3 regions of the Nocardia sp. CA-107356 genome follow, and region 3 is predicted to be linked to each of the others. Evidence: riboswitches for the same ligand, from Rfam matches in the RefSeq annotation. Region 3 holds a riboswitch; each other region holds the start of a gene.

Region 1 (7,898 bases), 500 kb from region 3:
ATCAGCTCGCCGACCCGATCGCCGACCATGTGCACGCCGATCACCGAATCATCCGGCGCCACTACGAGTTTGACTGCTCCCGATGTCCCGAGGATCTGGCTCTTGCCGTTGCCCGCGAGGTCGTAGGTCATGGTTTTGATGTCCTCGCCGAACGCCCCCCGTGCCGTGGCCTCGGTCAGGCCGACCGAGGCCACCTCGGGGTGTGAGTACGTCACGCGGGGGATGCCGGTCTCGTCGATCGGGTCGGGGCTCAGGCCCGCGATCTCCTCGGCGACGAAGATGCCCTGCTGGAATCCGCGGTGGGCCAACTGGAGTCCGGGCACGATATCGCCGACCGCGTACACGTTCGGGAGCGCGGTGCGCAGTCGCTCGTCGGTGGTGACGAAGCCGCGGTCGAGGACGATGCCCGCCTCCTCGTAGCCCGTCGCCGCGGTGTTCGGACCTCGACCCACCGCGACCAGCACGACGTCGGCATCGAGGACGTCGCCGGACGCGAGGGTGACGCGCACGCCGTCGTCGTCCTGCGCCACCTCGGTCACCCGGGCGCCCGTCTTGGCGGTGATCTTGCGCCGCCGGAAGGCCCGTTCGAGGTACTTCGAGAGCGCCTCGTCCTCGTTCGGGACCAGCCGCGGCAGCGCCTCGACGATCGTCACCGAGGCGCCGAAGGACGCCCAGACACTGGCGAACTCGACGCCGATGACGCCGCCGCCGAGGATCACGGCCTTGGCGGGGACCTCGGACAGGGTCAGGGCCTGGTCGCTGGTGATCACCCGGCCGCCGATGCTGATCCCGGGCAGCGGCTTGGGGTACGACCCGGTCGCGAGGATCACGTCGGTGCCGGTGATCAACTCGCCGTCGACCTCGACGCCGTTCGGTGCGACGAACCGGCCGCGGCCGTTGACCACCTTGATGCCGTACGAATCGATCAGGCCCTGCAGGCCCTTGTGTAACCGGGTGACGATGGTGTCCTTGTAGCTGAGCACCTTCTCGACGTCGACGCCGCCGAACGACGCATCGACGCCGAATTGCGAAGCCGTGCGGGCGTTGTCGGCCACCTCGGCGGCATGCAGTAGCGCCTTGGTGGGAATGCACCCGCGGTGCAGGCAGGTGCCACCGAGCTCGTTCTCCTCGACGAGGATGACCGAGCGGCCGAGTTCGGCCGAGCGGATGGCGGCGGCGTACCCGCCGGAACCGCCGCCGAGAACGACCACGTCTGCGGATCGTGAGGTCATGTGAATACTCCTTGTGTGGAATGTGAAAGCTGTGTGGATGAAGGCATTTCGTGGATCTACCGGGAATCGGAGGCGGTCGTCGCCTCGGCATGCAGGCGGCCTGCGCGGTAGGAGGACCGGACCAGTGGACCCGACATGACGCCGAGGAATCCGATCTCGCGGGCCACCTGCTCGAGGTGCGCGAACTCCTCGGGCTCGGCCCACCGCTCGACGGGATGGTGCCGGGACGACGGCCGCAGGTACTGGGTGATCGTGACCAGCTGGCAGCCCGCGTCGTGCAGGTCCCGCAGTGCCTGGATCACCTCGTCGGTGGTCTCGCCCAGTCCGAGGATGAGGTTCGACTTCGTGATCAGACCGTCCGTCCTGGCCCGGGTGATCACCTCGAGGGACCGCGCATAGGTGAAGGCGGGCCGGATCCGGCGAAACACGCGTGGAACGGTCTCGACGTTGTGCGCCAGCACTTCTGGACGGGTGTCGAAGACCTCACGCAGTTGTCCGGGATCCGCGTTGAAGTCCGGAATCAACAGTTCTACGCCGGTGCCCGGGCTCTGCTGGCGAATCTGGCGCACCGTTTCGGCATACAGCCAGGAGCCGCCGTCCGGTAGATCGTCGCGAGCGACGCCGGTCACCGTGGCGTACCGCAGACCCATCGCGCTCACCGACTCGCCGACCCGTCGCGGTTCGTCGAGGTCGAGATCGGCGGGTTTGCCCGTGTCGATCTGGCAGAAGTCGCAGCGCCGCGTGCACTGGTCCCCGCCGATCAGGAAGGTCGCCTCGCGGTCCTCCCAGCACTCGAAGATGTTGGGGCACCCCGCCTCCTGGCAGACGGTATGCAGGTTCTCGCGTTCGACGAGGGCGGCGAGCGCTCGGTACTCGGCTCCGGTGCGCATCCGCACCTTCATCCACGGCGGCTTGCGTTCGACTGGAGTCCGGGCGTTGCGAACCTCGAGCCGAAGCAGTCGACGCCCGTCCGGGGCGAGGGGGGAGGGGTGGGGTGAGACGCTCATGGGAACTCCTTCGATAGCCGGAGCTGGCGAATTCTCGCTTGCAGGCTCCGGCTGCTGTGCGGCGACGCAAAGTCGCCGGTGATATCAGACCCGCACGGTCATGGCCGAGCAGCGCTCGCAGGAAGCGGTGTCAGCGGGGGAGAGGAGGCAGGCCCTCGATACCTTTGCGGGACTTGGTATCTGGACGCCGAATGCTCGGTGTGTGCGGTCACAGCTGAGCGAGTTCCAGACCGAGGATGCCAAACGCTGACGCGTTTTGGCAAGGGTGGCGCGGTCGAGTGGTCCCGAGGAGGTGGTGGCAGACAAACCTCGGGGGAGTGTGTACTGTTCTGCGAATCACAACTGAAAACGCCGATGACGCGCAGCGGGAGAACCTCCGAGTTTCAGACTTCTGAACTCCGAGGCGCCGTAGGAGCAACTTCCTCCCCGGGAATCTCTCAGGCCCCAGTACCGCAGCGCCGAGGCAACTCTGGAGAACAGGAACGGCCGCAGGCCGGTACTTACCGAAGGTGAAGAGCAACGCCGTAGCTGCGGCAATGCCCAAACTCTCAGGTTTCAGGACAGAGCGGGGAGGTGTCCCTCAGTCGATGTCCGGTGCGGTCCGGACATAGCGAAACCGGAGTCACCTCGTGCCAGTTGAAACCCGCATTGCCCCCACTGGTGGGCCCTCTACCAGCGACTTTCCCTCGCGCCACATCGGTCCCGACGCGTCCGCAGCACAGCACATGCTCGAGGCACTCGGCTACGAGACGCTCGATGAGCTGATCGACGCAGCGGTGCCGGACCAGATCCGCAGCGAGAAAGCCATGGACCTGCCGGCGGCCCGGAGCGAGCCGCAGGTCCTCGCCGACCTGCGCGCCCTCGCCGACCGCAATCAGACGCGTGTCCAGATGATCGGTCTCGGCTACCACGACACCGTCACACCTGCGGTTTTGCGGCGAAACCTGCTCGAATCGCCGGCCTGGTACACCGCCTACACGCCCTATCAGCCGGAGATCTCCCAGGGTCGGCTCGAAGCGTTGCTGACCTTCCAGACGTTGATCGAGGATCTCACCGCGCTCCCCCTGGCCGGGGCCTCCCTGCTGGACGAGGCCACCGCCGTGATGGAGGCCGTGCTGCTCATGCGGCGGGCCAACAAGTCCAAGTCCGCCACGAACCGGGTGATCGTCGACGCGGACTGCCTGCCGCAGACCCTCGCGGTCGTCCAGGGGCGTGCCAAGTCGGTCGGCATCGAGGTGCTGGTCGCGGATCTCTCCAGTGAATTGCCCGACGGTGACGCATTCGGTGTGGTGTTCCAGGCGCCGGGCGCGAGCGGCGCCGTGCGCGGCCTGTCGCCGCTGATCGCGGCCGCGGGCGAGCGCGGCGCGCTGACCACGGTGGCCGCTGACCTGCTCGCGTTGACGATCTTGACGCCGCCCGGAGAACAGGGCGCCGACATCGCGGTCGGATCCGCGCAGCGCTTCGGCGTGCCGCTGTTCTTCGGCGGCCCGCACGCCGGCTACATGGCCGTGCGCACCGGGCTCGAGCGCATGCTCCCGGGCCGCCTGGTCGGGGTCTCCGTCGACGTCGAGGGAGCGCCCGCCTACCGGCTCGCGCTGCAGACCCGCGAACAGCACATCCGCCGCGACAAGGCGACCAGCAACATCTGCACCGCGCAGGCACTGCTCGCCAACGTGGCCGCCATGTACGCGGCGTACCACGGTCCGGAAGGTCTGCGCGCCATCGCAACCCGCGTCCACCGCCATGCCGTGGCGATTGCCGAGAGCCTGCGGGCAGCCGGCCACCAGATCGTGCACAACCGCTTCTTCGACACCGTGCAGGTCCGGGTGCCGGATCAGGCAAGGGAGTTCGTCGCCAACGCCGATCGCCTCGGCATCAACTTGCGCCTGGTGGACGACGACCACGTCGGCATCTCCTGCAACGAGTGCACCACCGATGACGTGGTGCGTCGCGTCGTGGCCGCCTTCGGCGCGACGGTGACGGCAACGCCGACCGCGGTCTCCGGGCTGCCGACCGAGCTCGACCGCACCTCGAAGTTCTTGCAGCATCCGGTGTTCCACGAGCACCGTTCGGAAACCGCGATGCTGCGGTTCCTTCGGAAGCTCTCGGACAAGGATCTCGCCCTGGACCGCACCATGATCCCGCTGGGGTCGTGCACGATGAAGCTGAACTCCGCGGTGGAGATGGAGCCCATCAGCTGGCCCGGATTCGCCGGCATCCACCCCTACGCGCCCTCCGAGCAGACCGGCGGGTACCTGGAGCTGATCGGCGACCTCGAGCGGTGGCTCGGGGAGATCACCGGATACGACCGAGTCTCGTTGCAGCCCAACGCCGGATCTCAGGGCGAGCTGGCCGGGCTGTTGGCGATCCACGGATACCACGAGTCCCGCGGCGAGAGCGGCCGCAACATCTGTCTCATCCCGCAGTCCGCACACGGAACCAACGCCGCCTCGGCGGTCCTGGCCGGGATGCAGGTGGTCGTGGTGGCCACCGCGACCAACGGCAATATCGACATCGACGATCTGCGCGCCAAGATTGCGGTCCACGAGGGCAAGGTCGCCGCGATCATGCTCACCTACCCCTCCACTCACGGTGTGTACGAGAACGACGTGCGCACGGTCTGCGACCTGGTGCACCAGGCCGGCGGTCAGGTGTATGTCGACGGCGCGAACCTCAATGCGCTGGTCGGCCTGGCCCAGCCGGGCAAGTTCGGTGGCGACGTCTCACACCTGAACCTGCACAAGACCTTCTGCATCCCGCACGGCGGCGGCGGACCCGGCGTCGGACCGGTCGCGGTGCGCGAGCATCTGGCCCCGTTCCTGCCCGGGGACCCACTCGGCAGCGGCGACGGGGGAGCCCCGGTCTCGGCCGCGAACTACGGCTCGGCCGGCATCCTGCCGATCACCTGGGCGTACCTCGCGCTGATGGGCCCGGACGGCCTGACCAGCGCCACCGAGGCCGCGGTGCTGGCGGCCAACTACGTCGCGAAGTCGCTCGACGCGCACTTCCCGGTGCTCTACACCGGACCGTCGGGTCTGGTGGCGCACGAGTGCATCCTCGACCTGCGCGCCATCACCAAGGAGACAGGTGTGACCGCCGAGGACGTGGCAAAGCGACTGATCGACTACGGATTCCACGCGCCGACCCTGTCCTTCCCGGTGACCGGCACCCTGATGGTCGAACCGACGGAGTCGGAGGACCTGGCCGAGCTGGACCGGTTCATCCAGGCGATGGTCGCGATCCGGCAGGAGATCGACCTGGTCGGTGACGGGGTGTGGCCGGTCGAGCGGAGCCCGCTGCGTCAGGCGCCGCACACCGCGGAACAGGTCACTGCCGACGAGTGGACGCTGCCCTACCCCCGCCACCTGGCCGCCTTCCCCGTCGCCTCCTTGCGCGCCGCGAAGTACTGGCCACCGGTACGTCGGATCGACGGGGTACACGGGGACCGCAACCTCGTCTGCTCCTGCCCGACACCCGAGGCATTCGAAACCCCGACCAGCCAGAACGTCACCGACACCTCGGCGAACGCCGACTCCCGCGAGGAGGTTTTCGCATGAGCGAGCGTAGCGAGCGAACCATAGGCACAGCCGAGCACTCGCTCGTGCCGGAGCGAAGCGGAGGCATGAGCGAGCGTAGCGAGCGAGCATCCGACACAGCCACCCGCGGTGGTCATGCCGGAGCCGAGCGTCAGCGAGGCGGAGGCATGAGCACCGGTTCGTCCGTCTCGACATCCCCCGCATCTCCACTGCTCGAAGAGCACGCCAACCTCGAGGCCAGCTTCACCGACTTCGCCGGCTGGCAGATGCCACTCAAGTACGACAGCGAGCTCGCCGAGCACCGAGCCGTGCGCAGCACTGCCGGGCTCTTCGACCTCTCGCACATGGGCGAGATCGCGATCACCGGCCCCGCCGCCGGTGCGCTGCTCGACTACGCGCTTGTCGGCGAACTCTCCAAGATCGGCATCGGGCGAGCCAAGTACTCGCTGCTGTGCAACGCCGACGGCGGAGTGATCGACGACCTGGTCGTCTACCGGCTCGCCGACGACTACTTCCTGGTCGTGGCCAACGCGTCCAACGCGTCGACGGTGGCACGTGAACTCGTCTCGCGCGCAGCGGGATTCGATGCCGAGGTCGACGACCAGTCGGCGCAGACCGCGCTGATCGCCGTGCAGGGTCCGGCCGCCCAGGACATCGTGCAGGCACTCGTGCCCGACGGGCAGGTCGCAGCCGTGACGGAGCTCGGGTACTACGCGGTCACCCCCGCATCGGTCGCCGACATCGACGTGCTGCTCGCCCGCACCGGGTACACCGGCGAGGACGGCTTCGAGCTGTACGTGCCCAACGAGCAGGCGGTGCGCCTGTGGCGGGCACTGCTCGACGCGACCGCGGCCCGTGGCGGTGTGCCGGCCGGTCTCGCCTGCCGCGACACCCTGCGGCTCGAGGCGGGCATGGCGCTTTACGGCCACGAGCTGACCCTGGACACCAACCCCTACGAGGCCGGACTCGGCAAGGTGGTCCGGTTGGGCAAGGAGTTCGTGGGACGCGATGCGCTGCAGGAACTCTCGGAGCGGCCCATCGAGCGGGTGCTGGTGGGACTGAAGGGCACCAGCCGGCGAGCGGCCCGCGCCGACTACACCGTGTACGACGCGGCGGGCGAGACGGCAGTCGGTGTCGTCACCTCTGGTGCGCTCTCGCCGACGCTCGGCTACCCGGTCGCGCTCGCCTTCGTGGATGCGGCTCTGCAGGAGTCCGGGACGGAGCTGACCGTCGACGTCCGCGGCAAGAAGGAACCCTTCGTGGTCACTCCCTCGCCCTTCTATCGCCGCTCCTGAAGCCGGAGCGCTCGAACACTTCGCGCTCGAACACGCAGCGCTCGAACACTATTGACCTACCCAGTCACCAACAAGAGCCCTCGAGAAGGTACAAGCATGTCCTCATTCGATCTGCCCAACGACCGCAGCTACACCGACGACCACGAGTGGGTGGCCATCACACCGGGAGCCGAGCTCCCCGACTACCCCGTCCGAGTCGGCATCACCTCGATCGCCGTCAACTCGCTCGGCGAGCTGGTCTTCGTGGACCTGCCCGAGGTCGGCGCCACCATAGTCGCCGGCGAGAGCTGCGGTGAGGTCGAGTCCACCAAGACCGTCTCCGAGCTGTACCCGCCGGTCAGCGGCCGTGTGACCCTGGTCAACAGCGCTGTCGTCGACGACCCGAGTCTGGTCACCTCCGACCCCTACGGGCAGGGCTGGCTGTTCGCCGTGCAGCCCTCCGCCGCCGGTGACCTGTTGACCGCCGCCCAGTACGCAGAGAAGAACGGAGTCGTGGCATGAGCGGTCAGGCGCGGAGGCGGCAGCGGAGTGTAACCACGCAGCGCCCCCGCTCATGCCAGAAAGGACACAGCATGAGCGTCCTGGACCAGACCCTCGCGGATTTCGATCCCGACGTCGCCGCCCTCATCGGAAGGGAGCTCGAGCGTCAGCGCACCGGGCTCGAGATGATCGCCTCCGAGAACCACGCTCCGATCGCCGTCATGCAGGCGCAGGGTTCGGTGCTGACCAACAAATACGCCGAGGGCTACCCGGGGCGCCGGTACTACGGCGGGTGCGAGCACGTCGACGGGATCGAGCAGCTCGCCATCGACCGAATCAAGGCACTCT
Region 2 (7,898 bases), 4.5 Mb from region 3:
TTCGAGCACGACTCGGTGTCGGTAGGACTTCGACATGTCCCGCAGGGTCAGTTGGGTGGTCAGATGGCTCTCCAATCGCTACTTGTGTAGCTTTAAGCTAACAAGCCGACCTAACTAATGCAACAGGAGTTGTCTTTGGAGACGCAGAAACGCCCCGGCGGACGCAGCGCCCGCGTCCGTGACGCAGTGCGCCAGGCCACCCTGGCCGAGCTGACCTTGCGCGGCTATCAGGGCCTGACCGTCGATAACGTCGCGCAACGCTCCGGTGTGCACAAGACCACCGTGTACCGCCGCTGGGGCAGCCCCGAGGGACTCATCGCCGACGCCCTCGAACTCGCGGAGAGCGAACCGTGGCCGATTCCCGATACCGGCTCACTCGACGACGACCTGCGCGGCATAACCGATCTGGTGCGCACCGGGTTCGCCGACCCCGACGCGGGACCCGTCGCGAGTGCGTTTATCGCTGCGGCAGTACAGAATTCCGCCGCGGCCGAAGCCCTCCGGCGCTTCTACGCAGCCCGGCACGCGCAGTCCGCCGAGGTCGTTCGCCGCGCGGTCGCCCGCGGCGACCTCCCCGACACCGTCGATATCGAGGAGGTTATTCGCTTCGCCGTGGCGCCGATCTACTACCGCCTGTTCATCACGCACGAACCGGTGACCACGCAAGACACCCTCCGCGCGGCCGATGCCGCACTGGCCGCTGCGCGTGCGGGCGCGATCTGACGGCCGATCGGGGCACAGCGGAGCACCCCGCAATGCAATGATGACCCGGTGACTTCCTGGCTTCCGCTTCTCAGCTCGCTCATCGTCGCGGCCGCGGCGCTCATCGGCGTCCTGATCAACAACCGGACGAACCGCAACGCGATCACCGCGGCCGACGAGCGCAACCGGACCACACTCGATGCCGCACAGCGCAATATCGAGACGACCAATGCCGCCGCGCAACGTAATATCGACAACGCCAACGCCGCCGCGGAGCGCCGCGAACAGGACAAGTGGCGACGCGAATCGGTTCTGACCGCAATCTCCTCGGTACTGCTCTCCGCCGCAGACGTCCGCCAAACCCTGTGGGACACCCTCGATTGGAAGGCTGAATCCGTCGAGGAGGTGGACAGTTTCGGCAAGGAATTACATCAGAGCATCTCCGCATGCAACGGCTACATCACCCGACTCCGCGTCCTGTCGAACCCCAAGATCCCGCACCGCTGCGAAGATCTCCTCCGCACCCTCACCGCAGCCGAGAGCATCACCGTGCAACGCCTCAAGGTCGAACTCGACCACGAAGCAACCATGGACGACGTCAACGCGATCCGCGCACTGTGGCACAAGGCAATTGCCAACACTGTCCAAGATGAGCGCGCCGTCATCGACGCAACGCGCTCGGAACTGGGAATCGAAGCCCTCAGCGAGATCCCGGAACTCGAACCCGAGGCCGCGCCGGACCCGGCGTAATCCCTTGTGGGGCGGCTCAGATTCCGGCTGGAACGATGGAACGGCCGCGCAGACCAGCCGAACCTGCTGCCCCACAGCAACATCACGCGCCCGACCACTCGCCGCAACCATCGGCATCCCCGGATGCAGGTCGGGCACGACCATGCCCTCGACATGGATGACCTGCACCGTCCTACAGACGACGATCCCGCGATCCCGCGCTGACATCCCGGCCTCGCAATCGCACGCCGCAGAATCATCGAGCCATGCCGGTACAGTGTCGAGATCCAGCCCGACGTCGTATTCGCGCGCAGTCTGCATGCGCGAATCTCCACCCCAAGCTGCGGTCCGGATGCGCTGCCCAGCGGACCACGTCGGCTGGCCGGCAGCAGCCCGGGTCAGGACTTGAATCGTCACAACTCCGCCGATGAATCCGTGACGGACCTGCTTCGACAAGCCGAACGGATGCGCTGTTGCCCATTCGCCCGGCAGCCTCCCACCGAGCTGATAACCCCAATCGATCAGCCCCTTCAAACCGGCAGAAGCCATCATTTCCTCCGGTGCACCGAGACGTGCGGAACCGACCAACCCATGGACAACGACTACCCGTAAGTCTAAACTTACGGTTCGTGAAGGCTTACCGAAATGCCGCGTTGGACGCGCTGGGGGATCCCACGCGGCGGGCGATCTTCGAGCGGCTCGGGAAGGGGCCGTGTGCGGTTGGCGAGTTGGCCGATGAGCTGCCGGTCAGTCGGCCTGCGGTTTCTCAGCATCTGAAGGTGCTGAAGGAGGCGGGGCTGGTGGTCGACCAGGCGGTGGGGACCAGGCGGGTGTATCGGCTGAATCCGCAGGGGATCGACGGGCTTCGGGTGTACTTCACGCAGTTCTGGTCGACGGCGATGTCGGCCTTTCAGGACGAGGTGAACAGGCAGGCAGCTGACGCCTCGAGAGAGGAGAAGCCATGACACAGCAGTTGAGCGATAAGGAAGTTCGGGTCGAACTCGTCGTCGATGCGCCGATCGATCGGGCCTACGACGTGTTCACCACTGGAATCGATAGTTGGTGGCCGCGCGCGCATCACATCGGCAAGGGCGAGCTCGCGCAAGAGGTCATCGAACCGCGTGCGGGTGGACGGTGCTTCGGCAGGGAAGCCGATGGCACCGAATGCCCTTGGGGCACAGTGCTCGTCTGGGATCGACCGCGCCATTTCGCGTTCTCCTGGGAGATCGGCCTGGACTGGCAGCACGACACGAATCCGGATCGCGCCAGCCGCGTCGATGTCACGTTCGAGGCAGTGACGCCCGAGCGTACCGCGGTGACGCTGGTGCACTCCGGCTTCGAAAACCATGGCACGGGTTGGGAATCCATGCGGGACAGCGTCCAAAGCGAGGGCGGCTGGCCCGATCTGGTCAACAGCTACGGCAAAGTGGTTGCCGCGCAATAAGAGCGGTTATCGAGCCGCACCTACAACGGGGTCGAGGTGCGGCTCGGTAGCCGTCAGTACGCGTCGAGCGGCGGGCAGGAGCAGACCAGATTGCGGTCACCGTAGGCGCCGTCGATGCGCCGCACGGCGGGCCATACCTTGGCCCGGTCGGCAGCCAATCCCTGCGGGTACACCGCGATCTCGCGGCTGTACGGATGGTCCCACTCCCCGACCAGACAGGCCGCAGTATGCGGCGCGCCACGCAGCGGGTTGTCCTCCACCGGCCATACGCCCGCGGCGACCTGGTCGATCTCGGCCCGGATCGCGATCATCGCGAGGATGAATTCGTCGAGCTCCGCGAGGTTTTCGCTCTCGGTGGGCTCCACCATCAGCGTGCCAGCGACCGGGAAGCTCATGGTCGGTGCGTGGAATCCATAGTCCGCCAGGCGCTTTGCCACATCATCGACGGTGACACCGGTCTGCTTGGTGATATCGCGCAGGTCGAGGATGCACTCGTGTGCGACCATCGAATTCTCGCCGGTGTAGAGCACCGGGAAGTGCTCGTTCACCCGTCGGGCGATGTAGTTCGCCGACGCGATGGCGGTCAGGGTTGCCTTGCGCAGACCATCCGCACCCATCATCCGGATGTAGGCCCAGGTGATCGGCAGAATCGAGGCCGAACCGTAGCGGGCCGCCGACACCGCGTGCGAATCCGACTCCAGTGGATCCCCCGGCAGGTACTCGGCCAGATGCGAACGAACCGCGACCGGCCCGACACCGGGACCGCCGCCGCCGTGCGGAATACAGAAGGTCTTGTGCAGATTCAGATGGCTGACGTCACCACCGAAGCGACCGGGACGGGCGAGGCCGACGAGCGCGTTCAGGTTCGCACCGTCGACGTACACCTGGCCACCGGCGTCGTGCACCAGCGCGCACAGTTCGGCGACCTCGTGCTCGTATACGCCGTGCGTCGACGGGTAGGTGATCATGATGCAGGCCAGCCGCTCCGCGTGATCGGCGATCTTGGCGCGCAGATCGTCCAGATCCACGTCACCGTTCGCGCGGCACTTCACGACCTCCACCCGCATACCGGCCATGGTCGCCGAGGCGGCGTTGGTGCCGTGCGCGCTGGAGGGAATGAGGCAGGTATCGCGGTGCGCGTCACCACGATCGAGGTGGTAGCGGCGGATCGCCACCAACCCGGCGTATTCGCCCTGGCTGCCCGCATTCGGCTGCAGGCTCACCGAGTCGTAGCCGGTGATCGCCGACAGCCAGTTCTCCAGATCGGTGATCACCTTCAGCAAGCCTGGCGCATCCTCGACCGGCGCGTACGGATGTACGCGGGCGAAGCCGGGCCAGGTGATGGCCTCCATCTCCGCGGTCGCGTTGAGCTTCATGGTGCAGGAGCCCAGCGGAATCATGCTGCGGTCGAGGGCGATGTCCTTATCGGACAACCGCCGCAGGTAGCGCAGCATCGCGGTTTCGGTGTGGTAGCTGGTGAATGCCGGATGGGTCAGGAATTCCGACGTGCGGGTCTCGATGGAGAACGCCGTCGCAGGCGCGCTCAGCTCAGAAGACAGTGCGGTGCCGAAGGATTCGAGCACGGCGGCGACATGCGTCTCGGTCGTCGCCTCGTCACAGGCGACACCGACGTGATCCGCGTCGACTAACCGCAGATTGATACCGCTCGACTTCGCCTTCGCCACAACGGCTTCCGCACCGCCGGGCACCCGCACCAGCAGCGTATCGAAGTAATTGTCGTGCACGACCGCACCATCGAGTCCGGCCGCGATGGCCGCCGTCCGCCGGTGCACGCGCCGGGCGATCTCACGCAGCCCGTCGGGTCCGTGGTAGCTCGCGTACATCGCGGCCACAATCGCCAAGAGCACCTGTGCCGTACAGATATTGGAGGTCGCCTTTTCGCGGCGAATATGTTGCTCGCGGGTCTGCAATGCGAGTCGGTACGCCTTGGTGCCATCGGCGTCCACGGAGACGCCGACGAGTCGCCCGGGCAACTGACGCGCATGCCCGGCATGCACCGACAGATATCCGGCGTGCGGACCACCGAAGCCCATCGGCACACCGAAACGCTGTGTGGTGCCGAAGCATACGTCCGCACCCTGCTCACCCGGCGGCGTGATCAGCGTCAGCGCAAGCAGATCCGCGCCGACCGCGACCAACGCGCCCCGCTCGTGCGCCGCCTCGATCATCGGCCGCCAGTCGACGATCCGGCCCGACGCACCCGGAACCTGGACCAGCACACCGAAGTACTCACCATCGGGCAGTTCGCCGCTGGACAGGTCCGCCTCGACGATCTCGATTCCCAGCGGCTCGGCCCGAGTGTGGAGCACGGTCTTGGTCTGTGGGAACAGATCGTCGGAGATCAGCAGCCGCGCGGACTTGGACTTGCCCGCCCGACGCAGCAGCGTCATCGCCTCGGCAGCGGCGGTGGCCTCGTCCAGCATGGATGCGTTGGCCACCTCCATCCCCGTCAGATCCGACACCATCGTCTGGAAGTTGAGCAGTGCCTCGAGTCGCCCCTGGCTGATCTCGGGCTGGTAGGGCGTATAGGCGGTGTACCAGGCCGGATTCTCCAGCAGGCTGCGCACCAGCACCGGCGGGGTCAACGTGTCGTAGTAACCGAGCCCGATCATCGAGGTGGCGACGGTATTCGAATGGGCGAGCGCGGCCAGTTCGTCGAGCACCTCGTGCTCGGTCGCGGCGGGCGGCAGCACCTCGAGTCCGGAGCCGTCCAAAATACTCGCGGGCAGTGCCGCGGTGGCGAGCTCGTCCAGCGAGCCGACGCCGACGACGTCCAGAATCCGGGCGAGTTCGTCCCGGTCGGGTCCGATGTGGCGGTCGGCGAATGATCGAGTCACGACAGGCTCCCAAGGTCGGGCGGGGTCGACCAACGACGGTCGACGGATACCGGCCCTCCCCCTCTGTCGTGGAGCCTGAGAGATTCGGATGTCACGACGCAGTTGCCGGGACCCCTTTCCCCATGGGCGGGCAATCTCCGCGTTGTGCGGAATCACCACTTTCCAGAGACGTCGAAGCCCGTACGGTCCCTTTTGCCTGAGAGATTGACGGGGAGGTGCTGCTCCTTCGGCGCCCGAACTCTTGTGAAGCTCGGAACTCTCCCGCACGGCGGCGACGCACCGCTAGTTTATGCCGCGCGCGCAACGAATGACGCCACCGGACCCCGGATGGGTGTGTAGCCCTCATCACTCCGGCACAGATGACGAGTGCCCGCCGCCACAGCGACGGGCACTCGTCGAGTCGATCCCTAGCCGGTCTTCCGATTCATCCGGGCCTTACGACGGAAGGACAGTTCGTCCTCCGGCCGCTCGCTGGCGCTGCCGCTCACGGCACGCTCGGCCGGGAAGTTGGCGATGGCTCCGGTCAGTTCCCGCATGGCGCCGCTGACCGCGATTCCGAAGACGCCCTGCCCACCCTGCAGTAAATCGACTACCTCCTCGGGCGAGGTGCACTCGTACACCGAGGTGCCGTCGGAGAACAGCGTGATGCCCGCTAGATCCTGAACGCCGCGGCTGCGCAGATGGTCGACGGCGATGCGGATGTTCTGCAGCGAGATGCCCGCGTCCAATAGTCGCTTCACGATCTTCAGGACCAGAATGTCCTTGAACGAATACAGCCGCTGACTGCCCGAGCCCGCTGCCCCACGGATGGACGGAACGACTAGTCCAGTGCGCGCCCAGTAGTCGAGCTGCCGGTAGGTGATCCCGGCCACCTGGCATGCGCTGGGGACGCGGTAGCCCACCAAGTCATCGGGCACCGAATCATCCGGGAACAGGCCTGGCTGTACCACATCCTGCGATTGCTCTGCCACTGACCACTCCCTTGCTTCGCCGACGCTAGCCTCATCAATGACCCGGCTCCGTCACGACCAACGACCGGCCATAACGGACGTGGTCCAACTATCGAGATTACTCCCCTTGATTCTCTCGGGAGCGCCATCATCCGACCAAACGCGACGCGCGGTAGAACTCTCGACCTCTACTTCACCCCTAGAAAAAAGTCCGCCACCGCACCCAGTTCCACAGCGACACACGCGGATTGACCACTACCGCGGGCGATCACACGGGCCAAGGGACGAACAGCCGTGTGCCGTGACAGATTCCTGAGGTGCGACGGCGACATGTCGCGAACCCGCCCTGCCCAACCCCGATGGAGACCTGGTTCGACCCATGGCGATCTGCCGCACAGTCGATATGGCGCACCCGCCGATCTGCCCTCCCGGCCGACCCGGAAGGTGCACCGACCAACGGCAGCGGGCTCAGCTGTCGGTGGCCTTGAAGTCATCCGGGGAGACCGACTCGAGGAACTCCTTGAACTTCTCCACTTCGTCCTCGCGCTCGTCCGGCATGACCAGCCCGGCCTCCTCGAGCACCGGTTCCTCGGCATAGATCGGGCAACCCACGCGCAAGGCGATCGCTACCGAATCCGATGGCCGGGCCGAGATCCGCAGGTCGTTCTCGAAGACCAGATCCGCGTAGAAGGTGCCCTCCTGCAGATCGACGATCCGCACTTCCTTGAGGGTGTGCCCGAGGTCGGCGATCAGGATCTTGATCAGATCGTGGGTCAGCGGACGGATCGGGGTCACCCCCTCTTGTTCCAGCACAATCGCGGTCGCCTCGGCCTGCCCGATCCAGATCGGCAAGTACCTGTCCCCCGACGCCTCGCGGAGCAACAGCACGGGCTGGTTCTGTGGCTGCTCGACACGAATGCCGATTACGCGCATCTCACTCATCGCACTGCCTCCCAATGACTCGCCGGCCGCCCGGCATGACCGCTGCAGAGCTCGCCGTACCACGAGTCTAAGCGAACCTCGACGCGCACAGCATTCCGTGTGCACAGCCGAAATCGGCGTGTTGTCCGTCTGGAACGCAAAGCGGAACCCGCTGGAAATCTCAGCCGCCGAGCGACGACCGAACCGACGCCTTCACCAGACAGGTGTGCAGCGTCAGCGACAGTGCCGCGAGTTCGCGCACCGTCTCCTCCGCGCGGGCGCGCGCGCCGGCGT
Region 3 (7,898 bases):
TCGTGCTCGGCACCGTGATGATCGTATTCACCACGGTCGTCAACGCTTTCGGTGTGCGTCTGATGGCGATGATCAACAGCGCCGGCGTGTTCATCGAACTGATCGCCGCGGTACTGATCGCGATCATCCTGGCGGCCAACTGGACTCGCGGTCCGCAGGTGTTCTTCTCGACCCACGGCTATGGTGCGGCCGAGTCCGGTGGTTACCTCAGCGCGTTCCTGGTGGCCACCCTCGCCTCCGGCTATGTGATGTACGGCTTCGATACGGCGAGCTCACTGGGTGAGGAAACGGTGGAGCCGCGGCGCACCGCGCCCAAGGCGATCCTGCGTGCCGTACTCGCGTCGTTCGTCATCGGCGGGGCCATCCTGGTTTTCGCGGTAATGGCGGCGCCCGATCTCGACGATCCGCAGATCGGCAGCTCCAGCGGTGGTCTGCAATACATTGTCGAACAGGTGATGTGGGGTCCGCTCGGCACGATCTTCCTGTGTTGCATCGTGATCGCGGTGACGGTCTGTTCGCTGGCGGTGCACACCGCCGCCATCCGGCTGGCCTTCGCCATGGCCCGCGATAACGCGCTGCCGTTCGGCGACAAGCTCGCCCGGGTGCATCCGAAGACCCAGACCCCGGTGATTCCGGCGGTGCTGATCGGTGTGCTCTCGGCGCTCATCCTGGTGATCAATGTCGGTCAGCCGAAGATCTTCACCGTGCTGACCTCGATCGCGATCATCATGATCTACCTGGCCTACCTCATGGTGACCGGTCCGATGCTGAAGAAGCGGTTCCAGGGGCAGTGGCCGCCGAAGGATCTGCAGGCCGGTGGCTACTTCTCGATGGGTCGGTGGGGGATCGTCGTGAATATCGTTGCCGTGGTGTGGGGTATCGCGATGGCATTGAACCTGGCCTGGCCGCGCGAGGCCGTCTACGGCGACCCTTGGTACAACACCTGGGGCGCATTCGTCTACATCGGCGCGATCCTCGGGGCCGGGCTGCTGTGGTACCTGGTCAGGGGCCGCAACAGAATCGGGACATTGGCCTCGCATGCGGCAGAGGTACCTTCCGATGTCTGACACGGTCTTCGACTACGTGATCGCGGGCGGCGGGACGGCCGGATGCGTACTCGCCGCGCGGCTCAGCGAAAACCCGAATGTGACAGTATGTTTGGTGGAGGCGGGGCCCTCCGACGTCGGCGATCGCAATATCCTCGAACTAGCGCAGTGGATGCACCTGCTCGACTCCGGCTACGACTGGGACTATCCGGTCGAGCCGCAGGAACGCGGCAACAGCTATCTGCGCCATGCCAGGGCGAAGGTGCTCGGTGGGTGTTCCTCGCACAATTCGTGTATCGCGTTCTGGCCGCCCGCCGAGGGGCTGGACGAGTGGGCGGCGATGGGCGCCAAGGGCTGGGGTGCGGCGGAGGTGCTGCCCTATGTGGCGCGGTTGGAGAACAATCACGCGCCAGGGGAGCAGCACGGTCGCAGCGGACCGGTGCGGCTGCGGGATATCCCGCCGAACGATCCGTGCGGTGTCGCGGTGCTCGAGGCCGCGGCACTGGCCGGACTGCCGACCGTCGAATTCAACCGTGGCACAACGGTGCGCAACGGGGCCGGATGGTTCCAGATCAATGCGAGCGAGGACGGGACGCGGATGTCGTCGTCGCACGCCTATCTGCATCCGATCCTCGGTTCGCGTCCCAATCTTGTGGTGCACACGGGATGTTGGGTCAGTGAGATCCTGTTCGACGAGGCGCGCAACGCAACGGGTGTGCGCTATCAGCGGCCCGATCTCACCGGCTACGACACCGTCTCCGCACGGCGCGAGGTCATCGTGACCGCCGGAGCGATCGATACGCCGAAGCTATTGCTGCTGTCCGGAATCGGGCCCGCCGACCACCTGCGGGAAATCGGGGTGCCGGTGCGGGTCGACGCGCCGGGTGTCGGCTCGAATCTGGACGACCACGTCGAAGGTCTGGTGTTCTGGGAAGCCGCGCAACCTATGATCGGCACGTCCACCCAGTGGTGGGAGATCGGGGTATTCGCCACCTCCGACGAATCGCTTCGCGTGCCCGACATCATGATGCATTACGGCAGCGTGCCGTTCGATATGAACACGCTGCGGCGCGGCTACCCGACCACCGATAACGGCTTCTGTCTGACACCCAATGTCACCCAGGGGCGTTCGCGCGGCACGGTCCGATTGCGCACCCGCGACTTCCGCGACCGGCCGAAGGTCGACCCGCGGTACTTCACCGATCCGGACGGCCACGACGAACGCACCATGCTCGCCGGCGTCCGGTTGGCACGCGAGATCGCCGCGCAGCCACCGTTGCGGGAGTGGATCGCGAGGGAACTCGCGCCGGGTCCGGAGGCGGTCACCGACGATGAGCTGCTGGACTACATTCGCGCCACCCACAACACCGTCTACCACCCGGCGGCAACCGCGCGGATGGGTGCGTCCGACGATCCGATGGCGGTGCTCGATCCGGAGCTCCGGGTCAAGGGCGTCTCCCGATTGCGGGTAGTCGACGCTTCGGCGATGCCGAAATTGCCCGCCGTGAATCCCAACATTACTGTCATGGCCATGGCAGAGAAGTGCGCGGACCTGATCAGGGAAACCTGAGTCAGGGGTGCCGGAAGGCGAGCTAGCGGCGTTTCTGGGTGACCACGCGCCGTTCCAATCGATGACGCCGCCCGAGCTGGACAAGCTCGCGGCGGCTTCGTCGTTGCACGAGTTCGCCGTCGGCGAGGTGATCGCCGACTACTCGACGCAGGTGCCCGATGACATCTGGATGCTGTGGACGGGTGCCGTCACGCTACAGGGCACCGGAGCCGACCCCACGAGTCAGCGGCGCTCGGGCTCGATCGTCGCGGCGGCGGACGCTGGCGGGGGCGACGACGGTGGCGCGACCATCGATACCGTCGAGCCCGGCGGCATCTTCGGTTATGTGCCGCTGCTGACCGGAGGCAGTGCCGAATTCGTCGCGCGGGCAACCGAACCCAGTGTGCTGATCCGACTGCCCGGTGTGCTGGTCCGGGAGCGGTTCGCCCAACCGGATGGACTTGCCTTCCTGGCCTCGTCGGCGTGGAAAACGGTATCGGGCAATCGGACCCCGGTGGCATCCGTGCTGGGTAACCGCCCGGTCGGTGAACTCATGTCCGGCACAGCGGTTTTCGTGACACCGGACACCGGAGTGCGGGAAGCCGTCGTCCGGATGACCCAGGCGCGCGTCTCCGCCGTGCTGATCCGGTTGCCGGACGGCGAACTCGGCATCTTCACCGATCGCGATCTGCGCACGAGGGTAGTGGCCGCCGGACTTCCGGTCGACGTGCCGATCTCCCGGGTGATGAGCGCACCGGCCCGCCGGGTCACCGCGGATCTGACCGCCGAGACCGTGCTCATGGAGATGCTCGAATGCGGGCTGCGGCATATGCCGGTGCTCTCGCGACGGGGCGAGGTGCTCGGCGTGCTCGAGGACGCGGACCTGCTCGCGGCATCGGCGCGCCAGAGTTTCGTGTTGCGTCGCTCGATCGGGGCCGCCACGGATGCGGTCCAGTTGCAGCGGGCCGCGCGCGAGATCACAGCGACGGTCGTCGACCTGTTCCGCAATGGCACCAAGGCGTCGGCGACCAGCGGGATCCTCTCGGTCGTCATCGACTCGGTGGTCCGCAAGGCGCTCGAGCTGGCATCGGCCGAGTTCGCGGACGCACCCGGTGACGGATTCGCCTGGCTGATCCTCGGCAGCGTCGCGCGCCGGGAGGCCATGCCGTCATCGGATGTCGACAGTGCGCTCTCGTGGTCCGACGAATTGACTTCGGCGAGTGGGCAATTGCGTGCAGTCGCGGCACGCGTGCACGCGATTCTCGATGCCTGCGGGCTGCCCGCGGACAGCAATGGGGCGATCGCCGCGAAACCGAAGTTCGCCCGGTCGCGCACCGAATGGGCGCGGGCGGCCGAAGGCTGGCTCGACGATCCGCTGCAGGATCGGGGGCTGATCCTGTCGTCGCTGCTCATCGACGGGCGGGTGGTGTGGGGCGATGCCGCGCTGCATACCGTGCCAGCGGCGTTCGGGCGGATGCGGGCCGAACACCCGAATGCGCTGCGGCTGCAACTGCTGGACGCGCTATCGGGCCGGGTGCGGACTCGGTCGCTGCGCGATGTGCTGTCCCGGCGCGGCGGCACCTTCGACCTGAAGAACCATGCGCTGGCGCCGATCGTCAACCTGGCGCGCTGGGGTGGGCTGGCGGCGGGCGTGACCTCGGCGTCCACCCCGGTGCGATTGGCGGCGGCGGCGAGTGCGGGTGCGCTCACCGATCGGGATGTCACCATGCTGACCGAGGTCTTCGTCATGTTGCAGCGCCTGCGGATGGTGCATCAGGTCGAGCAGCTGTCGGCGGGGCACAGTCCCGGCGATATTGTCATGATGTCGGAACTCTCGCCGTTGAATCGGAGCCTGCTCAACGACGCCCTGCGCGAAATCGCGGCGGTGCAGCGACGGGTCGGCAGCATGGGAGCCACAACCACCTAGAATGGCGATTGTCATGGCGAAACAAGGTGTCGAGGACAACGGGCGGACGGCTGCGGTGCAGTCCGTCGACCGAGCGCTGCTGGTCATGGAGATCATCGCCAAGCTCGGGCAGGCGGGCGTCACGGAGATCGCCGCCGAACTCGGTGTCCACAAATCTACCGTTTCACGGTTGATCGCCGTGCTGGAATCGCGGGGATACGTCGAGCAACTGTCCGAGCGCGGCAAGTACCGGCTCGGCTTCTCGATCGTTCGGCTCGCCGGATCCACCAGTGCCCAGGTCGATCTCGTCGGGCAGAGTCAGAGCGCCTGCAATGCGCTGGCGATCGAGGCGGGTGAGACGACCAATCTCGCTGTGCTGGACGGTAATCGGATCATCAATATCGCCGAGGCGCACGGGCCGGGTTCGATCGCGTTGCGGTCCTGGGTCGGTCAGAGTTGTCCGGCGCACGCCACCTCCAGCGGCAAGGTACTGCTCGCGGATCTGGAGCCGGGGGAGATGCGCAAGCGCGTCGGCGCCAAACTCGAGGCATTCACCGGCAATACGCTGACCAAGGTCGCCGACCTCGCCGTGCAACTCGTCGCCGTGCGTGAGAACGGTTGGGCCGATGTACGCGAGGAACTGGAGATCGGCCTGAACGCCGTCGCCGCGCCGGTCTACGACAGCACCGGTGCCGTGGTAGCTGCACTGAGCGTTTCGGGCCCCGCCTACCGCCTGAGTCCGGACCGCTTCGCCGACGTCGCCCAACTGACCATCACCAGCGCCGCCGATATCAGCCGCCGCCTCGGTTACCTGGGCTGACCGCCCCACGCCGGGTGGGATCGAAAGCTATCCGATCTCGGTTGCCCTCCTCGTGTTGACACCGGGTGGGGATGGCCCAATACTGAGTTGCGTATAGAGCTTCGTGTTGCGGTTTACGCAACTTGTTGCTTCTCGCGAAACTGAATATCCGCCGTTCGACGTGCAGCGGGAGATCTCCACGCAGTGTGTGGAAGCCGAAGGAGCAACACCTCCCGGGAATCTCTCAGGCCCAGTACCGCTGCGCTCAGGCAACTCTGGAAAGCAGTGCACGCGCACTCGCCGACGGGGCAAACGCACCGACCGGGTGCGTGAATCTCTCAGGCCATTGGACAGAGCGGGAGGAGCCACCTACGCGCATGCGTCGACGAAAGGCTCCTCATGGCCGACTCCGCTGTCCGAATCGAACTCGATGCCGCACTGCGCGAATTCGATCCGCTCGTAGCCGAATTGGTGGACCGGGAGGTCGACCGTCAGCAGCGCGGACTGGAGATGATCGCGTCGGAGAACTACGCGCCGCTGGCGGTGATGCAGGCACAGGGCTCGGTGCTGACCAATAAGTACGCCGAAGGGTATCCGGGGCGTCGCTACTACGGCGGGTGCGAGCATATCGACCAGATCGAGTCGCTGGCGATCGAGCGACTGCGCGGGCTCTTCGGCGCCGAATACGTGAATGTGCAACCGCATTCGGGGGCGCAGGCGAATGCGGCGGCGATGCACGCGGTGCTGCGGCCCGGTGACGGCATCCTCGGGCTGGCGCTGGATCACGGCGGTCATCTCACACACGGGATGAAGATCAACTTCTCCGGGCGGCTCTATGACGTCGCGGCCTATCATGTTCGGGCCGAGGACCATCTCATCGATATGGACGAGGTACGCAGGCTCGCCCACGAGCACCGGCCGAAGCTGATCGTGGCGGGGTGGTCCGCCTACCCGCGCCACCTCGATTTCGCCGAATTCCGCCGCATCGCAGACGAAGTCGGCGCGTATCTGATGGTGGATATGGCGCACTTCGCCGGTCTGGTCGCGGCCGGACTGCATCCCTCGCCGGTGCCGCACGCGCATATCGTCACCTCGACCACCCACAAGACGCTCGGCGGACCGCGTGGTGGATTCATTCTCGCGGTCGAGGAATTGGCCAAGAAGCTGGGTTCGGCGGTCTTCCCCGGACAGCAGGGCGGACCGCTCGAGCATGTGATCGCGGCCAAGGCCGTCGCGTTCAAAATGGCGAGCGAACCGGCGTTTCGGGAACGTCAACAGCGCACCCTCGCCGGTGCGCGCCTGCTCGCCGAACGGTTGCTCGCCGCGGACTGCCAGGCGGCAGGCATCAATGTCGTCAGCGGCGGTACCGATGTGCACCTGGCGCTCGTCGATCTGCGCGATTCCGAACTCGACGGGCAGCAGGGCGAGGATCTGCTGCACGACATCGGAATCACCGTGAACCGCAATGCCGTTCCCTTCGATCCGCGCCCGCCGATGGTCAGCTCGGGACTACGGATCGGCACACCAGCGCTGGCCACCCGCGGGTTCGATATCGAAGCGTTCACCGAGGTCGCCGATATCATCGCGGTCGCGCTGCTGCGGGGGCAGTCCGTCGCCGAGTCGACCGAGCGCGTCGATGCGCTGGTGCGTCGGTTCCCGCTGTACCCGGGTCTGCGCGGTACAGCATGACGGTCAGCATCTTCGAACTGTTCCGGGTCGGCATCGGGCCGTCGAGTTCGCATACAGTGGGGCCGATGCGGGCGGCGGCCCGGTTCGTCGACCGGCTGAAATCCGATGGGGTGCTGCACAATACCGCTGCCGTGGGAGTGCAGCTGTATGGATCGCTCGGCGCGACCGGGCGCGGGCACGGCAGTATCGAGGCGGTCGTCGCCGGATTGTCGGGGGAACGACCCGAGGAGGTCGAGCCGAAGGTGGTGGCGCGCACCGCATCCGAGGTGCGCACCACCGGAATGCTGCACCTGGGCGGCGTGCACCCGATCGGCTTCGTCGTCGAGGAGGACATCGAACTCCTCGGGCGCACCAAACTCGCCTTCCATAGCAATGGCATGCTGTTTCGAGCTCTCGACGATGTCGGATGTGTGCTCGGTGAACGCCAGTTCTATTCCGTCGGAGGCGGTTTCGTACTCGATGAGGACGAAATTGCTAGATCGGCCGAGGTCGTGGCGGTGCCGCACCCATTCCGCTCGGGGCGTGACCTACTCGCTCTCGCGGCGGACCAGCCGATCAGCGCCGTTGTGCTGGCGAACGAAATGTCCTGGCGCAGTGCGGATAACATCCGGGCGGACCTGCTCGATATCTGGGCGGTCATGCAGGACTGCGTCCGACGTGGCATGAGCACCCGCGGTGTCCTGCCCGGCGCGCTCAGTGTGCGGCGGCGGGCGGCGACACTGCACGATCGCCTGACATTCGAAGCCGATGAAACAGATCCGCTGCGTGCGATGGAATGGGTCACCTTGTTCGCGATGGCCGTCAACGAGGAGAACGCGGCCGGCGGACGCGTCGTCACCGCTCCGACCAACGGCGCGGCGGGCATCATTCCCGCTGTGCTGCACTACATTCAGCGGTTCATCACCGACA

The links. A riboswitch is a leader RNA that binds a small molecule or an ion and turns the genes downstream of it on or off. The one in region 3 is predicted to bind glycine.
Region 1: it holds a riboswitch for glycine, as region 3 does, so the genes downstream of both, gcvP (aminomethyl-transferring glycine dehydrogenase) here and glyA (serine hydroxymethyltransferase) in region 3, are expected to answer to the same signal.
Region 2: it holds a riboswitch for glycine, as region 3 does, so the genes downstream of both, gcvP (aminomethyl-transferring glycine dehydrogenase) here and glyA (serine hydroxymethyltransferase) in region 3, are expected to answer to the same signal.

The regions. Positions count from the first base shown of each region.
Region 1 is NZ_CP191992.1:8,180,712-8,188,609, reverse strand. Features, by position in the region: gene lpdA (dihydrolipoyl dehydrogenase) at 1-1,232, opposite strand, end outside; gene lipA (lipoyl synthase) at 1,289-2,239, opposite strand; glycine riboswitch at 2,595-2,702, shown strand; gene gcvP (aminomethyl-transferring glycine dehydrogenase) at 2,869-5,796, shown strand; gene gcvT (glycine cleavage system aminomethyltransferase GcvT) at 5,943-7,070, shown strand; gene gcvH (glycine cleavage system protein GcvH) at 7,167-7,571, shown strand; gene glyA (serine hydroxymethyltransferase) at 7,643-7,898, shown strand, end outside.
Region 2 is NZ_CP191992.1:4,131,300-4,139,197, reverse strand. Features, by position in the region: gene ACQP1G_RS18510 (ABC-F family ATP-binding cassette domain-containing protein) at 1-75, opposite strand, end outside; gene ACQP1G_RS18505 (TetR/AcrR family transcriptional regulator) at 136-723, shown strand; gene ACQP1G_RS18500 (hypothetical protein) at 772-1,452, shown strand; gene ACQP1G_RS18495 (ArsR/SmtB family transcription factor) at 2,061-2,396, shown strand; gene ACQP1G_RS18490 (SRPBCC family protein) at 2,393-2,875, shown strand; gene gcvP (aminomethyl-transferring glycine dehydrogenase) at 2,929-5,733, opposite strand; glycine riboswitch at 5,907-6,007, opposite strand; gene ACQP1G_RS18480 (MerR family transcriptional regulator) at 6,141-6,704, opposite strand; gene ACQP1G_RS18475 (bifunctional nuclease family protein) at 7,152-7,625, opposite strand; gene ftsR (transcriptional regulator FtsR) at 7,786-7,898, opposite strand, start outside.
Region 3 is NZ_CP191992.1:8,675,928-8,683,825, reverse strand. Features, by position in the region: gene ACQP1G_RS39180 (APC family permease) at 1-1,067, shown strand, start outside; gene ACQP1G_RS39175 (GMC family oxidoreductase) at 1,060-2,616, shown strand; gene ACQP1G_RS39170 (putative nucleotidyltransferase substrate binding domain-containing protein) at 2,678-4,522, shown strand; gene ACQP1G_RS39165 (IclR family transcriptional regulator) at 4,536-5,321, shown strand; glycine riboswitch at 5,478-5,569, shown strand; glycine riboswitch at 5,570-5,664, shown strand; gene glyA (serine hydroxymethyltransferase) at 5,700-6,989, shown strand; gene ACQP1G_RS39155 (L-serine ammonia-lyase) at 6,986-7,898, shown strand, end outside.